Regions from separate parts of the Thermaerobacter sp. PB12/4term genome, predicted to be linked through region 2. Evidence: predicted binding sites of a transcription regulator. Region 2 holds the regulator's gene; the other holds the start of a gene.
The links. The regulator HrcA, encoded in region 2, represses chaperone genes, less so after heat shock. The targets are predictions, from matches to a motif close to TGTTAGCACTCNNNNNNNNNGAGTGCTAACA.
Positions count from the first base shown of each region.

Region 1: the regulator HrcA is predicted to act here: its motif matches at 5,023-5,053, upstream of groES (co-chaperone GroES).

Region 1 is NZ_CP048407.1:277,360-285,920, forward strand. It holds gene DYI95_RS01200 (folylpolyglutamate synthase/dihydrofolate synthase family protein) at 1-349, shown strand, start outside; gene DYI95_RS01205 (acetyl-CoA C-acetyltransferase) at 661-1,845, shown strand; gene glp (gephyrin-like molybdotransferase Glp) at 2,262-3,692, shown strand; gene moaC (cyclic pyranopterin monophosphate synthase MoaC) at 3,689-4,318, shown strand; gene DYI95_RS01220 (molybdenum cofactor biosynthesis protein B) at 4,386-4,910, shown strand; gene groES (co-chaperone GroES) at 5,185-5,511, shown strand; gene groL (chaperonin GroEL) at 5,530-7,149, shown strand; gene guaA (glutamine-hydrolyzing GMP synthase) at 7,344-8,561, shown strand, end outside.
Region 2 is NZ_CP048407.1:2,609,891-2,618,451, forward strand. It holds gene dnaJ (molecular chaperone DnaJ) at 1-870, opposite strand, end outside; gene dnaK (molecular chaperone DnaK) at 1,014-2,960, opposite strand; gene grpE (nucleotide exchange factor GrpE) at 3,013-3,855, opposite strand; gene hrcA (heat-inducible transcriptional repressor HrcA) at 3,965-4,987, opposite strand; gene hemW (radical SAM family heme chaperone HemW) at 5,330-6,580, opposite strand; gene lepA (translation elongation factor 4) at 6,580-8,418, opposite strand; gene DYI95_RS10910 (thioredoxin family protein) at 8,545-8,561, opposite strand, start outside.

The DNA.
Region 1 (8,561 bases), 490 kb from region 2:
CCTGGCCCGGACGGTGGCGGCCCTCTGGCCCGATCGCCGGGTGGTGCTGGTGGCCGGCATGCTGGACGACAAGGACGTGGAACAGGCGGCGGCAGCTATCGCCCCGGTGGCGGCGCGGGCGGTGGTGACGGAACCCCCCTCGCCCCGGGCCGCCCGGGCGGAGCGGCTGGCCGGGGCGCTGGCCGGACGTGGGGTGCCGGTGGCCATCCAGCGGGAGCCTCTGGCGGCCCTGGAGCGGGCCCTGCAGGAAGCAGGACCGGGCCAGCCCGTGCTGGTCTGCGGCAGCCTCTACCTGGTGGGAACGGTACGCGCCCAGGTGCTGGCCCCCACGGCGGCACCCGGCGGCTGACCTTGCGGTAGGCGGTCCCGGGAGCGGCGGGCCGCAGGGGCTGCTCCGCCGGGGCTTCCGCGCGACGGCCGTGCAGGGAGGGCGCCCGCCGGGGGAAGCTGACCGGTGCTGGGTGCGGGCGGTACTGGGCGCGGGCAGCGCTCAAGGGGCTTTGCCCGAGGACGGCACGACGCAGGGAACGGGCCCTTGCAACCCGAACTGCCCGGTAGAGGCCGGCCCGGTCGCCCCGGCGGGTTCGCCGGCGGCGTCCTTGGGGGCGGGGCATCGCCCCGGGTTTGCCCCATCGGCCGGCCGTGCGGGGGGAGAGTTCGGTGAAGCAAACCGTGATCATCGACGGGGCACGGACGCCCTTCGGCAAGTTCGGCGGGGCCTTGAAGGACGTCCCGGCGGTCGAACTGGGCGCCGTGGCGATCCGGGCGGCCCTGGAACGGGCCGGGGTTGCCGGCGACCAGGTGGACTACGTCCTGATGGGCATGGTCGTCCAGGCGGGGGCGGGCCAGATTCCGTCGCGCCAGGCGGCGGTCAAGGCGGGGTTGCCGGTGACGGTGCCCTCGGACACCATCAACAAGGTCTGCGCCTCCAGCCTGCGGGCCGTGAACCTGGCGGATGCCCTGATCCGGGCCGGGGATGCGGCCGTGGTGGTGGCGGGCGGCATGGAGAGCATGAGCCAGGCGCCGTACCTGGTGCGCCAGGCCCGTTGGGGCGCCCGCATGGGCCACGGCGAGCTGGAGGATGCCCTGCTCACCGACGGCTTGCTCTGCGCCTTCGGCGGCTGCCACATGGGCGTGTACGGCAGCCGGGTGGCGGCGGAGTACGGCATCACGCGGGAGGAGCAGGACCGCTGGGCGCTGCGCAGCCACCAGCGGGCCGTGGCGGCCATGGACGCGGGGCGGCTGGCGGAGGAGATCGTCCCCGTGGAGGTGCCGGGGCGCAAGGGCCAGGTGACCCGGGTGGAGGCCGACGAGGCGCCGCGCCGGGACACCAGTTACGAGAAGCTGGCCGCCCTGCCCCCGGCGTTCGAGAAGGACGGCACGGTGACGGCGGGCAACGCCCCGGGCATCAACGACGGCGCCGCCGCCCTGGTCCTCATGGAGGCCGAGCGGGCCCGGGCCCTGGGCCTCAAGCCCCTGGCCACCATCGTCAGCCAGGGGCAGGCCTCGCTGGACCCGCCCTACCTGCACACCGTGCCCTATTACGCCGCCGAGCGGGCTCTCCAGAAGGCGGGCCTGCGCCGGGACGACATCACCCTCTTTGAGGTCAACGAGGCCTTTGCCGCCGTGGCCCTGACCACCATGAAGCTGGGCGACTGGGACCCGGAGAAGGTGAACGTCAACGGCGGGGCCGTGGCCCTGGGGCACCCCATCGGCGCCAGCGGCGCCCGCATCCTCCTGACCCTGGCCTACGAGCTGCGCCGCCGGGGCGGCGGGTACGGCATCGCCACCATCTGCAGCGGCGGCGGCCAGGGCGAGGCCACCCTGATCCGGGTGGATCCCTGAGGCCCGGGCGCCCGGCCGGTCAAGGCGGCGGCCCGCCATCGCCGATCCCGCGGTCACGGGGCCGCTCGACCGGTCACGGGGCCCGCCCGGGCGCCCGCTTGCGGCCAGTCGCCGCGCCGGCCCGCCATGGCCCCGGCCCCTGTCGCGGGTGGCCCGGGCCGCGGCCGGCCGCCGGGCAAGCGCGTACACCAGGAGGCGGCCGGCACCGGACGCCGCAAGGAGCAGCAACGGCCTGCGGGGAACGCGGTAGGGGCCAGCCGCAGCCCCGGGGGCGAGCCGCCGGCTGGGAGGATAGCGGCCGGCTGCCGACAGCTGCGAACAGGACACAGGCCGAGGTAGACCATGGAACGCCAGCGGGCGTGAAGGCGGTCTGGGACGTCCCGGGCCGCAAGACCCGCGCCCAGGGAGGTGCCGCCGTGGCGGGGTACGAACCCGAACCAGGCCACGAACCGGAAGCCGCGGCCCGTGCCGCGGAGGCCCAGGCCCCGGCGCCCGCGGGGGCGGCAAGCGCGGCCGGTACCGCATCCCAGGAACCGGTCCGGGATCCGGGAGGTTCGCCGGCGCCGGCGTCCCCGCGGGACACCGGCCTGCCGGGGGCTGGCTTCCGGGCGCCCTTCCCCAGCGCCGGGCTCCCTACGGTGGCCGAGGCCCTCCAGCGGATCCTGGCGGCGGCGGGCCGGCCGTCCCTGGCGACGGAAGAGGTGCCCCTGGCCGCGGCCCTGGGCCGGGTGCTGGCCAAGCCCGTCTACGCCCCCGAGGACGTACCGGGCTTTCACCGGTCGACCGTCGACGGATACGCCGTGCGCAGCCAGGACCTGCGGGGCGTGGAGCCCGGCCGGCCGGCCCGCCTGCAGGTGGCGGGCCGGGTGCTGGCGGGCCAGCCCGCCCGGGTGACGGTGGAACCCGGCCAGGCCGTGGCCGTGCCGACGGGCGGGATGCTGCCGCCGGGCGCCGATTGCGTGGTCATGTTCGAGCACACCACCCGGGAGGGACCGTGGCTGCTGGTTCACCGCTTTGCCGGCCCCGGCGACAACGTCATCGCCCGGGGCGAGGACGCCGCCGCCGGCCTGGCCCTGTTGCCGGCCGGGCGCCGGCTGGGGCCCGCGGAGCTGGGCGCCCTGGCGGGCGCGGGTGTCACCCGCCTGACCGTGGCCCGGGGACCCCGGGTCGCCCTGCTGCTGACCGGCGACGAGGTGGTCCCTCCCGGCCAGGTGCCCGCACCCGGCCAGATCCGGGACATCAACGGGGTGGCCCTGGTCGCCGCTCTGCGCCAGGATGGCGCCGAACCCCTCGACCCCGTCTACGTGCGGGACGAGCCGGACGCCTTCCGTCAGGCCCTGGGGGCCGCCCTGGCGGCTGCCGACCTGGTGCTGATCTCGGGCGGCAGCTCCGTGGGCGAGCGCGACCTGACGGCCGAGCTGGCCGCCGAGCTGGAGCCGCCCGGGGTGATCCTCCACGGCATCGCCCTCAAGCCGGGCAAGCCCACCCTCTTCGCCATGGCGGGGCGCAAGCCGGTGTTTGGCCTTCCCGGCAATCCCGTCTCGGCGCTGGTGGTCTACCGGCTGCTGGTGCGGCCGCTGATCCAGCGCTGGCTGGGGCTTGCACCCGAGCCCGGTCCCGGCCCCCGCATCCGGGCGCGCCTGGAGACGGCCCTGCGCCGGCCGCCGGGCCGGGAAGAGTACGTACCCGTGGCCCTGATCTGGCGCGGGGGCGAGTACGGTGCCCGGCCCCAGCCCCGCAAGTCCGGCCTGATCTCGGCCCTCACGGGGGCCCAGGGGCTGGTCCACCTGCCCCTGGAGATCGAGGGCCTGCCGGCGGGTGCGCAGGTGGAGGTGATCCCCTGGTGAGGGAGCCCTTGCCGGCCGGGCAGGGAGCGGAACCCGGCCCCGGCCGGGCCGGGGCGCCGGCCGGCGCCGGAGGGACCGGGTCAGGCCTTGCGGCAGGGTCCCAGGAATGGACCCACCTGGACGGGACGGGCCGGGCCCGGATGGTGGACACCAGCGGCAAGCCCGTCACCCTCCGCGAGGCCGTGGCCCGGGGCCGGGTGCGCATGGCGCCGGCCACCCTGGCCCGCCTGCGCGCGGGCGACGTGCCCAAGGGGGACGTCTGGGCCGTGGCCCGGGTGGCGGGCATCCTGGCGGCCAAGGAGACCGGCCGGCTGATTCCCCTGTGTCATCCCCTGCCTCTTGATGCCGTGGCCGTCGACTTCCGGCTCAGCGCCGAGGGCGTGGAGATCCAGGCCACCGCCCGCACCGCAGCGCGCACGGGGGTCGAGATGGAAGCCCTGACGGCGGTCACCGTGGCCGCCCTGACCCTGATCGACATGTGCAAGGCCCTGGACCGGGGCATGGTGATCGAGGCCGTCCGCCTGGTGCGCAAGACCGGCGGGCGCAGCGGCGAGTACACCCGCCCGGACGAGCCGGCCTGGGAGGACCTGGGCGAGCCGGTGGGGCCCCCGGGCCCGCAGCCATGACGGAAACCCCTGCCCCCGGGGCCCCGCAGACCCGCAAACCGGACGACCGGAAGGGAAGGTGAAGGCCGTGCGGGTGGCGATCCTGACCGTGAGCGACGGGGTGAGCCAGGGCTGGCGCCGGGATGACAGCGGCGAGTACCTGGCCCGCTGGGCTGCCGAGGGCGGGGCGGTGGTGGTGGACCGCGGTGTCGTGCCCGACGACCGGGACGCCATCGCCCGCTGGCTGCGGGCGGCGGCCGGGCGGGCGGACATCATCTTCACCACCGGCGGCACCGGCCTGGGTCCCCGGGACGTCACGCCGGAAGCCACCCTGGACGTGGTGGAGCGCCTGGTGCCCGGGCTGCCCGAGCGGATGCGGTCCGCCACGGGCGCGGCCAACCCCATGGCCTACCTTTCCCGGGGGGTGGCGGGCATCCTGGGCCGCACCCTGATCGTCAACCTGCCGGGCAGCCCCCGGGGGGTGGCCGAATGCCTGGCAGCGCTGGAACCCTTGCTGGCCCATGCCGTGGCCATCCTGCAGGGGGGCGGTCACGACGCTCCGGGCCACCCTCTCCCGCCCCCGCCCTCAGGCGCACCATCCGGCCATGCCTGACCGGCCACGCATAAAGCGCCCCTCGCGCGGGAACAGGATAAGCGGCCGAGTTGGGAGCGGCGGCCAAATCGGGGCTTGACGACCGTTTTTGGCCGCCTTACCATAGTCGGTGGCTTAGCACTCTCCGGAAGGGAGTGCTAACAGGACAGGCGTCCAGCGGCCCGGGGGCTCCGGCCCGCCGGCCCGCCGGCCGGTCATCCTGCAACCCATCATCCAATCGCTGTGGCCGGGCGCCCCGGAACCAACCTGCATCCTTTCAGGGAGGTGCACGGCGGTGAGCGTTCAGCCGCAGCCCAAGGGAGGGACCGTTTCGGTGAAGCTGCGCCCTCTCGGCGACCGGGTGGTCGTCAAGGTGCTGGAGGAAGAGGAGCGGACCAAGGGCGGGATCATCCTGCCGGACACGGCCAAGGAGAAGCCCCAGCAGGGTGAGGTCCTGGCCGTGGGCACGGGCCGCATCCTCGAGAATGGCCAGAAGGTGCCCCTGGAGGTCAAGGAAGGTGACCGGGTCATCTTCTCCAAGTACGCCGGCACCGAGGTCAAGCTGGATGACGAGGAGCTGCTGATCCTCAGCGAGCGGGACATTCTGGCCATCGTTCAGTAACCGAGGAGGGGAAGCGGCATGCCGAAGCAGCTGGTCTTCAACGAGCAGGCGCGGCGCAGCCTCGAAAAGGGGCTGAACACCGTCGCCAACGCCGTCAAGATCACGCTGGGGCCCAAGGGCCGCAACGTGGTCCTGGAGAAGAAGTTCGGCTCCCCCACCATCACCAACGACGGCGTGACCATCGCGCGGGAGATCGAACTCAAGGACCCCTTCGAGAACATGGGCGCCAAGCTCCTGACCGAGGTGGCGACCAAGACCAACGACGTGGCGGGTGACGGTACCACCACCGCCATCGTGCTGGGCCAGGCCATGGTCCGCGAGGGCATGAAGGTGGTGGCCGCCGGCGCCAACCCGATCCTGGTCAAGCGGGGCATCGAGAAGGCGGTCGCCGCCGTGGTGGAGGAGATCAAGCGGATCGCCAAGCCCGTGGAGACCAAGTCGGCGACCCAGCAGGTGGCCTCCATCTCCGCCAACGACGAAGAGATCGGCAAGATGATCGCCGACGCCATGGAGAAGGTCGGCAAGGACGGCGTCATCACGGTCGAGGAGAGCAAGACCCTGGACACGACCGTGGAGGTCGTGGAGGGCATGCAGTTCGACCGGGGCTACCTGTCGCCGTACTTCGTCACCGACCCGGAGGCCATGGAGGCCGTCCTGGAGGATCCCTTCATCCTGATCACCGACCGCAAGATCTCCTCGGTCAACGACCTGCTCCCCGTCCTGCAGCGGGTGGTGGAGCGGGGCAAGCCGCTGCTGATCATCGCCGAGGACGTGGAGGGCGAGGCCCTGGCCACCCTGGTGGTCAACAAGATCCGCGGCACCCTGCAGTCCTGCGCGGTGAAGGCGCCCGGCTTCGGCGACCGGCGCAAGGCCATGCTGGAGGACATCGCCATCCTCACGGGCGGCCAGGTGGTCTCCGAAGACCTGGGCATCAAGCTGGAGAACGTCACCCCCGACATGTTCGGCCGCGCCAAGAAGGTGGTCGTGGAGAAGGAGAACACGACCATCGTCGAAGGCGCCGGCGATCCGCAGAAGATCAAGGCCCGCATCAACGTCATCAAGCGGCAGATCGAGGAGACCACCTCGGACTTCGACCGCGAGAAGCTGCAGGAGCGGCTGGCCAAGCTGGCGGGCGGCGTGGCCGTGATCAAGGTCGGCGCGGCCACCGAGGTGGAGCTGAAGGAGAAGAAGTACCGCATCGAGGACGCCCTCTCCGCCACCCGGGCGGCGGTGGAGGAGGGCATCGTCCCCGGTGGCGGCTCCACGCTGGTGCACGCCATCAAGGCGCTGGACAAGGTGGAGGCCCGCAACGAAGACGAGCGGATGGGCATCGAGATCGTCCGCCGCGCCCTGGAGGAGCCCCTGCGCCAGATCGCGACCAACGCCGGCCTGGAGGGCTCCGTGGTGGTCGAGCGGGTCAAGCAGCTGCCCGACAACGAGGGCTTCGATGCCCTGACGGGCGAGTACGGCGACATGTTCGCCCGGGGTATCGTCGACCCGGCCAAGGTGACCCGTTCGGCGCTGCAGAACGCCGCCAGCATCGCTGCCATGGTGCTGACCACCGAGTCCCTGGTGGCCGACCTGCCCGAGGACAAGAAGGAAGCGGCTGGCGGCAGCATGGGCGACATGGACTTCTGATCCGGTCGCCACGAAGGGACCGGCCCGATAGGGTGGCCGCAAGCCGCTGGCGCGCGGCACCCTTCCCGGAACACAGCACGCCGCGGGGTGGAACCCCGCGGCGTGCTCTTTCAGGGGGGACCGGCGTTTCAGGGGGGACCGGCTTCGGGCCGGACCATGGTATCATGCCGTCAATGAAAAGGAGCGATGGGACCATGTCCGATGCCCGTTCCCCCCTTTCCCCGGCCGAACCCGCCGAGCGGGTGGTGATCCTGGACTTCGGCTCCCAGTACGGCCACCTCATCGCCCGCCGGGTGCGGGAGCTGGGGGTGTACTCGGAGGTCCTGCCCCACAACGCGCCGCTGGCCCAGATCCTGCGCCACCGGCCGCGGGGCGTGATCCTTTCCGGCGGTCCGGCGAGCGTCTACGAGCCCGGTGCCCCCCAGTGCGATCCCGGCCTGTGGCATGCCGGGGTGCCCGTTCTGGGCATCTGCTACGGCATGCAGCTCATGGTCCACCAGCTGGGCGGGCGCGTGGCCCGCGCGGAAGAGCGGGAGTACGGCCCGGCGACCCTGGAGGTGGAGGAACCCGGCCGCCTGCTGGCCGGCCTGGGGCCGCGCCTGGAAGTGTGGATGAGCCACGGCGACCGGGTGGAAACGCTGCCGCCGGGCTTCACCGTCCTTGCCCGCACGGCCGCCTCGCCCTTTGCCGCGGTGGAGGGAGGCGGCGGCCGCTGGCTGGGGGTCCAGTTCCACCCCGAGGTGGGCCACACCCCCCGGGGCCGGGAGATCCTGGCCAACTTCCTCTACGGCGTGTGCGGCTGCCGGGCCGGCTGGACCATGGCCGGCTTCGTCGAGGAAGCGGTACCCGCCCTGCGACGCCAGCTGGAGGGCGCTCGGGCCCTCTGCGCCCTTAGCGGCGGGGTCGACTCCACCGTGGCGGCGGTTCTGGTCCACCGGGCCATCGGCCCCCGGCTGGCCTGCGTGTTCGTCGACACGGGCCTGTTGCGGGCGGGGGAGGTGGAGGAGGTCCAGGAAAGCCTGGCCGGGCTGGGCATTGACCTGCGGGTGGTCGACGCCCGGGACCGGTTCCTGGCCGCCCTGGACGGCATCGCCGACCCCGAGGCCAAGCGCAAGGCCGTGGGCGAGACCTTCATCCGCGTGTTCGAGGAAGAGGCCCGGCAGCTGGCCGAGGAACTGGGGTCCATCCCCTTCCTGGTGCAGGGGACCACCTATCCCGACGTGATCGAGAGCGGGGGCGGCGCCGCGGCGACCATCAAGAGCCATCACAACGTGGGCGGCCTGCCCCCGGACCTGGCGTTCCGGCTGGTGGAGCCGCTCCGCTACCTGTTCAAGGACGAGGTGCGGGAGGTGGGGCGCCGCCTGGGGCTGCCGGAGGCCATCGTCCAGCGGCAGCCCTTCCCCGGCCCGGGG
Region 2 (8,561 bases):
CTCGGCCACGATGTCGTCGCCCTCCCGCCGGAAGACGGGATGGGGCTTGATGCGGATGCGCACGTACAGGTCACCCGGCGGGCCGCCGCGGCGCCCGGGCTGCCCCTGACCCCGCAGGCGCAGGCGCATGCCGTCGTCGACCCCGGCCGGGATGTCGATCTCCAGGGTGCGGCGCTGGGGCACCTCGCCCCGGCCGCCGCAGGCCCGGCACGCCGCCGCCGCCAGCCGGCCCGCCCCGCCGCAGCGCGGGCAGGTCTGGACGGTGACGAACTGGCCGAAGGGCGTGGTCCGGGCGGTACGCACCTGCCCGCTGCCGCCGCACTGGGGGCAGCTCACCAGCCGGCCGCCCTCGGCGCCCGTGCCGCGGCAGGAGGCGCATTCTTCCGGCCGCTCGACCCGGATCTCCCGGCGGCCGCCGCGGGCGGCCTCTTCCAGGGTGAGCTCCAGCTCCATCTCCAGGTCGGTACCCCGCGCGGGACCGCCCCGCCGGGCCGCCCGCCCGCCGCCGAAGACCGCGTCGAACAGGTCGCCGAGGCCGAAGTTGCCGAAGCCGTCAAAGTCACCGAAGCCGCCGAAGGGACCGAAGCCGCCGCCCGGGCCGCCGGCGGTGCCGAAGCCACCGGCGCCGCCCGGCCAGCCGCCGGCCGCCGGCCCCTCGGCGGTACCGAAGCGGTCGTAGGCCGCTCGCTTCTCGGGGTCGCTCAGGACCTGGTACGCCTCGTTGATCTCCTTGAACCGGCGCTCTGCCTCGGGGTCGCCGGGGTTGGCGTCCGGGTGGTAGCGGCGGGCCAGCCGCCGGTAGGCTTTTTTGATCTCCTCCTGGGAGGCGTCCCGGGACACGCCCAGGATCGCGTAGTAGTCCTTTGCCACGCCGCACCTCCTCCCTCACCGGGCAGGCGCCCGGGCCGGTGCCCCGTCCGGCCGGGAAGCCACACCGCCCCTACCCCGGCCCGGCCCCCAGCCGGCTCCATGGCCTGGGGCGAAAGCCGGCTGCAGCGGCCCCCGGCGGCTGTTCAGTCGCCGCCGGTACCGGTCCGCTCGTCGTCCCTGGACCGGAAGCCCGTGTCGTACACATCGCCCGCCGCGCCGGTGCCGCTGGTCGCCCCGCCGCCCGAACCGGCCCCGTCGCCGGCTGCCGCGGCGCCGCTGCCGGTCGCGGCCGCCTGCTGCTCGTAGATGCGCCGGCCCACCTCCAGCACCGCCTCGGAGAGCTCCTCCGCCCGGCGCCGGATGGTGCTGAGGTCGTCGCCCTGAGCGACCTCTTCCAGCGCCTTGATGCGCTCCTCGATGCGCTGCTTGAGGGCCTCGTCCAGCTTGCCCTCGTTGTCCTTGAGGGTCTTGCGCGCCTGGTAGAGCATGCCGTCCGCCTGGTTGCGCGCCTCGATGAGCTCCTTGCGCTTGCGGTCCTCTTCGGCGTGCTGCTCGGCTTCCCTGATCATCCGCTGGATCTCGTCCTCGGACAGGCCGCCCTGGGACTGGATGGTGATCTTCTGCTCGCGGCCCGTGCCCAGGTCCTTGGCCCGCACGTGGACGATGCCGTTGACGTCGATGTCAAAGGTCACCTCGATCTGCGGCACGCCCCGCGGCGCCGGCGGGATCCCGTCCAGGATGAACCGGCCCAGGGTCTTGTTGTCCCGGGCCAGGGGCCGCTCGCCCTGGACCACGTGGATCTCCACCCGGGTCTGCCCGTCGGCGGCGGTGGAGAAGATCTTCGACTTGGAGGTGGGGATGGCGGTGTTGCGCGGGATCATGGGCTCCACCACGCCGCCCAGCACCTCCACGCCCAGGGTCAGCGGCGTCACGTCGACCAGCACCAGGTCCTTGACCTCGCCGGCCAGCACCCCGGCCTGGATGGCGGCGCCCATGGCCACCACCTCGTCGGGGTTGACGCCCTTGTGGGGCTCCTTGCCGAAGAACTCCCGGATGGCCCGCTGCACCGCGGGGATGCGGGTGGAGCCGCCCACCAGGATGATCTTGTCGATGTCCCCGGGCTTCAGACCGGCGTCCTCCAGGGCACGGCGCGTCGGCCCCATGGTGGCCTCCACCAGGTCCGCCGTCAGCTCCTCGAACTTGGCCCGGGTCAGGGTCATGTCCAGGTGCTTGGGGCCGCTGGCGTCGGCCGTGATGAAGGGCAGGTTGATGTTGGTGCTCAGGGTCGACGACAGCTCGATCTTGGCCTTCTCCGCCGCCTCCTTGAGCCGCTGCAGCGCCATGCGATCCTGGCGCAGATCGATGCCGTGCTCCTTCTTGAACTCCTCGGCCAGCCAGTCGATGATCCGCTGGTCGAAGTCGTCGCCGCCCAGGTGGTTGTTGCCGCTGGTGGCCCGGACCTCGAAGACGCCGTCCCCCAGCTCCAGGATGGACACGTCGAAGGTGCCGCCGCCCAGGTCGAAGACCAGGATCTTCTGGTCTTCCTCCTTGTCCAGGCCGTAGGCCAGGGCGGCCGCCGTGGGCTCGTTGATGATGCGCAGCACCTCGAGGCCGGCGATGCGGCCGGCGTTCTTGGTCGCCTGGCGCTGGGCGTCGTTGAAGTAGGCGGGAACGGTGATCACCGCCTGGGTCACCGGCTCGCCCAGGTAGGCCTCGGCGTCCTGCTTGAGCTTGCGCAGGATCATGGCCGAGATCTCCTCGGGGGAGTAGAGCTTGCCGTCCACCTCCACCCGGGCGTCCCCGTTGGGCCCTTCCACCACCTTGTACGGCACCCGCCCGGCCTCGTCCCGCACCTCGGCGAAGCGCCGCCCCATGAAGCGCTTGATGGAGAAGATGGTCCGCTCGGGGTTGGTCACGGCCTGCCGCTTGGCCACCTGGCCCACCAGCAGCTCGCCGCCCTTGGACCAGCCCACCACGGAAGGAGTCAGGCGGCTCCCCTCGGCGTTGGTGATCACCGTGGGCTCGCCGCCCTCCAGCACCGCCACCACGGAGTTGGTGGTGCCCAGGTCGATGCCCACCACCTTGCCCATGCTACGTCGCCTCCTCCAGCACTCAACCTGCGACCGGTGCCCCGGCTCAGGTTCATCCGGACGAACCGGCCGTCCCCGCGCCCGGGGCCGGCCCCGGCGGCGCCACGGCCACCTTCACCATGGCCGGGCGCAGGGTTCGTCCCCGGTACAGGTAGCCCTTCCGGAACACTTCGATGACGGTCCCGTCGGGATGCTCGGCCGTTTCCTCCCGCGCCACCGCCTCGTGCCGGTAGGGGTCGAAGGGCTGCCCCTGGGCCGCGATGGGTTCCACCCCGGCCTGGCGCAGCACCTCGAGGAACTGCCGGTGGACCATGGCGACCCCCTGCACCACCGGGTGGTCGTCCTCGCCGGCGGCCGCCAGGGCCCGCTCCAGGTTGTCGACCACCGGCAGCAGCGCGCGGGCCAGCTCGGCCTCCGCCTCCTGCCGCCACCGGGACTGCTCTTCCATCATGCGCCGGCGGTAGTTGGTGAAGTCGGCCTGCAGCCGGCGCAGCTGATCCAGGGTCTCCTGGGCCTGCCGCCGGGCCGCCTCGGCCTCCGCCCGGGCCGCAGCAGCCTCGGCCCGCGCCGCCTCGGCTTCCGCCCGGGCCTGATCCAGCTGGCGCCGCGCATCGGCCAGGGCCGCCTCGGCCGCACCCAGGTCCCCCGCCGGCTCGCCCGCGGAGCCGGGGCCAGATTCACCGGACCCTTCCGGCACTGCGTCGAGCCCGGCCGCAGGGCCGCCCGCGGCGTCCCGGCCGGCCGCCTCGACCTCCAGGCTCCCGCCCGGGGCCCCACCGGCAGCGGCCGTCCCGGCCCGGGGCTCGCCGCCGGACTCGCCCGCGGCGGCCCCGCGGGCCTCAGGGACCGGATGACCCGCGCCCCCTGGAGTATTCGTCACCGCCTCACCCGTCACGATGGGCCCTGCCTCCTTCCCAGCGCCCCGCACCGGTCCCGGGTCCCGGACAAAAAAGCCCCGCCACCGGCTGGCAGGGACAAGCTTTCCCGTCCGGCGGCGGGCCCGGTCACCGAACCGACCGCTCGAGGGCTTCGGTCAGCAGCTGGGCCAGCAGCTCCATCAAGCTGGTGATCCGAGGGTAGTGCATCCGCTTGGGGCCGAGCACGGCAATGCGACCGGCCACCTCGCCACCAAGACGGTACGTGGCGCTGACCACGCTGCAGTCGTACAGATCGGGGTACGGATTCTCGTGTCCGATGGTGATGACCAGCTCGTCGTTCCCCTGCCGGCCCAGCAGGTCCCGCACCAGCTCCTGCCGCTCCACCAGCCCCAGCACGGCCTGGGCCCGCTCCAGGTCCTGGAACTCCGGCTGGCGGAACAGGCGGCGCGTGCCCATGACGAAGACCGGGTGGTCGTCGTCCGAGGCCGAAGGCCGCAAGGCCTCCAGCGCCACCTCCAGCAGCGCCCCGCAGGCCGCCAGCTCGTCGTAGAGCTCGCGCAGCACCGTGTGCCCCACCCGGTCCAGGGTCAGGCCGGCCAGGCGCCGGGTCAGGGCCGCCGAGATGCGCTGCAGGTCCGCCTCGCTGGCGGGCTCGGGCAGCTCCAGAAGCCGCTGCTGGACCAGCCCCTCGTCGGTCACCAGGACCAGCACCGCGCGCCGCTCGCTGAGGGGGAGCACCTGCAGGTGCCGGAAGGTCACGGGCTCCACCCGCGGAGCCTCGACCAGAGCCAGGCAGTCCGTGGCCTCGCTGAGGACCTGGGCCGTCTGCCGCAGCAGGCGACCCACCTGGTCGACCCGCTCGGCGTAAAGCCGGCGCAGGCGTTCGACCAGCTCCGGCGGCGGGACCACGGCCTCCATCAGCATGTCGACGAAGAAGCGGTACCCGCGGTCCGACGGGATGCGCCCGGCCGAGGTGTGGGGTTGCTCGAGGAAACCCATCTCCTCCAGATCCGCCATCTCGTTGCGGATGGTGGCCGGGCTGACCCCCAGCCCGTACTTGCGGGCAAGGGTCCGGGAGCCCACGGGCTCCGCCGTGTCGACGTAGTCTTCCACCACCGCTTTGAGGACCTGCTGCTTGCGCCGGTCCATGGTGATTCCCCCCTCGGCTCCGGACCCCGCTTCCCCACCGGGAACCTGCACCTGCCGCAAGCCGGCGGACCCGGGACCCTTCCAGCCCCGGGCTTGCCGCGGCCAACAGGGCCGGCAGGCTGCCCGCCGGCCCGGCGCCCGAGGCCGGACCGGCGGCCGCGACCCGCGCCGCCCGGCGGGCCCTCTCCGGAGACCGAGTCGACGCCCGCTACCGGAGCCGGCTGCCGCCTGCCCGATGGCCTCACGGACCCGGAGCCGGCGCCCGGATGCGGGCCGGTTAGCACTCGATATCAGAGAGTGCTAATGATCCTCTTAACAAGGTAGCACCGGCGGCGCTGCCCGTCAACGGGACTGGTCCGCGCCGACGAACTCGGCCAGCACGCTGTTGGCCACGGGCACCGCCTGAAGGCTGAGGCGCAGGTGCCCTCCCTCCCGCAGGAGCCAGCCCCCGGCCAGCAACCGGGCCACCGCCTCCGGGAAGGCTTCGGCCGGGGTCAGGCCGAACCGCCGGGCGAAGCAAGCCTCCTCAACCCCCTCGGCCAGGCGCAGCCCCAGGATCATGGTCTCCTCCATCGCCTGGCGCCGGCCGACGGGTTCCCGCAGGTCGACGGCCGGCTCGCCTTGCTCCAGGCTGGCGGCGTAGGCCAGGGGGTGCAGCCGGTTGCGCCGGCGCTCCCCCTGCCAGCAAGACCAGGCGCCGGGCCCCGCCCCCAGATAGGAGCCGTTCAGCCAGTAGACCCGGTTGTGGACCGACTCCCGCCCCGGCCGGGCGAAGTTCGAGATCTCATACCGGACGAACCCGGCCGCGCCCAGCACCTCGTACGCCCGGTCGAACATGGCCCGCTCCGCGTCCTCCCCCGGCAGGTCCAGAAGGCCGGCCTCCCAGCGGCGGTGGAAGGGCGTGCCCGGGTGCAGCTCCAGGCCGTAGCAGGAGACGTGCTCGGGCTCCAGCGCCACCACGGCCCGGAGGGATTCCTCCCACTGGGCCAGGGTTTGCCCGGGCAGGCCGAAGATCAAGTCGACGTTCACGTTGTCGAACCCGGCCCGCCGCACCCGGGCGTAGGTCGCCTGAAAGTCCGCCCAGGTGTGGTCTCGGCCGATGGCCTGGAGCAGCTCGTCCTGCACCGCCTGCAGCCCCAGGCTCAGCCGGGTGACCCCGCCGCCGCGCAGGGCCCGCAGCCGGCCTTCGTCCAGCGTGCCGGGATTGCACTCCACGGTGATCTCCGCCCCGGGGGCCAGGGCGAAGCGGCGGTGCACCGCCTCCAGCAGCCGCTCCAGTTCGGCGGGCTCCAGGATGGACGGCGTGCCGCCGCCCACGAAGACCGAGACCAGGGGCCGGGTCAGGCCGGGATCGGCCGCCAGAAGGTCGAGTTCCCGCTCCAGGGCGGCCAGGTAGCGGCGCTTGCCTTCGGGGTCGAGCAGGTAGGTGTTGAAATCGCAGTAGTAGCACCGCTGGCGGCAATAGGGGACGTGGATGTAGAGGGCGGGTCCGGCATCCCAATCGGGCCAGGTCCCGGCCGCGGGCGGGTCCGGGTCGGGGCGGGCGGCCGCCGGGGCCGGGGTCCCTACGCCGGTGGTGGCGCCCGGCCGCATCACCTGCCCCCGCCTCCCCGGGGCTCGTCCACCCGCAGCACGGCCATGAAGGCCTCCTGGGGGATCTCCACCCGGCCCACCTGCTTCATGCGCTTCTTGCCTTCCTTCTGCTTCTCCAGCAGCTTCCGCTTCCGGGTCACGTCGCCGCCGTAGCACTTGGCCAGCACGTTCTTCTTCAGGGCGCGGATGGTCTCGCGGGCAATGACCCGTGATCCCACCGCCGCCTGGATGGGCACCTCGAAGAGCTGGCGCGGGATCAGCTCCTTGAGCCGCTCCACCAGGGCGCGGCCGCGGGCGTAAGCCTTGTCCCGGTGGACGATGACCGACAGGGCGTCCACCAGCTCCCCCGCCACCAGCACGTCCAGCCGCACCAGGTCCGACTCCCGGTACCCTTCCAGGTGGTAGTCCAGCGTGGCGTAGCCCTTGGAGCGCGACTTCATCTGGTCGAAGAAGTCGTACATGATCTCCGCCAGGGGCATCAGGTACTCAAGGCGGACCCGCCGCGGGTCCAGGTATTCCATGTTGATGAACTCGCCCCGGCGCTCCTGGCAGAGCTCCATGATGGAGCCCACGTAGTCCTTCGGCGTGAAGATGGAGACCCGCACGTAGGGCTCCAGGAACGCCTCGATCCGGTCCCGGGGCGGCAGGTCGGCCGGGTTCTGGATCTCGACCTCGCTCCCGTCCCGCAAGCGGATCCGGTAGACCACGCTGGGCGCGGTGGTGATCAGGTCCAGGTCGTACTCGCGCTCCAGGCGCTCCTGGACGATCTCCATGTGCAGCAGGCCGAGGAACCCGCAGCGGAAGCCGAAGCCCAGGGCCTCGGAGGTCTCCGGCTCGAACACCAGCGCCGCATCGTTGAGGTGCAGCTTCTCCAGCGCCTCCCGCAGCCGGTCGTAATCGCCGGGGTCCACCGGGTAGAGGCCGGTGAAGACCATGGGCTTGGCGGGCTGGTAGCCGGGCAGGGGCTCCGCCGCCGGGCGGTCGACCAGGGTGATGGTGTCGCCCACCCGGCAGTCCCGCACGTTCTTGATGCCCGCGGCGACAAAGCCCACCTCCCCGGCGGCCAGCTCGTCCACGGGAACCAGCATGGGGCGAAAGGTGCCCAGCTGGTCGACCTCAAACTCCGTGCCCGTGGCCATCAGGCGGATGCGGTCGCCGGGGCGCAACCGGCCGTCCCGCACCCGGACATAGGCGATGACGCCGCGGTAGGGGTCGTAGTGGCTGTCGAAGACCAGGGCCCGCAGGGGCGCCTCGGGGTCGCCGGCCGGGGGCGGGATCCGCCGGACCACCGCCTCCAGCAAGGCTTCGACGCCGGTGCCTTCCTTGGCGGACACCAGGAGCACCTCGTCGGGATCGAAGCCCAGGTCGGCCAGCTGCTGGCGCACCTCATCGGGCCGGGCCGCGGGCAGGTCGATCTTGTTGATCACCGGGATCAGCACCAGGCCGGCGTCCAGCGCCAGGTAGAGGTTGGCGACCGTCTGGGCCTCCACCCCCTGGGTGGCGTCGACCAGCAGGATGGCGCCCTCACAGGCCGCCAGGGCGCGGGAGACCTCGTAGCTGAAGTCCACATGGCCGGGCGTGTCGATCAGGTGCAGGGTGTATTCCTGGCCGTCGGCGGCGCGGTAGAACATGCGGACCGCCTGGGCCTTGATGGTGATGCCCCGCTCCCGCTCCAGGTCCAGCATGTCCAGCACCTGGTCCCGGCGCTCCCGCTCGCTGATGGTGCCGGTTCGCTCCAGCAACCGGTCGGCCAGGGTGGACTTGCCGTGATCGATATGGGCGATGATGCAGAAGTTGCGGATCCGGGCCTGGCGGCCCCCTCCGGCAGCCTGGTTCATCCTGCACCGAGACCTCGCCGTTTGCGGAATCGGAATGGCGCGCAATGCCCGGGCCGTTCACCGGGCCCTGGAAGCCCGGTCCCGGGCGTCCACGGCTTAACCCGGGCCCGGAATCCCGCCGCCTGCTCAGGCCGGCGGGATTC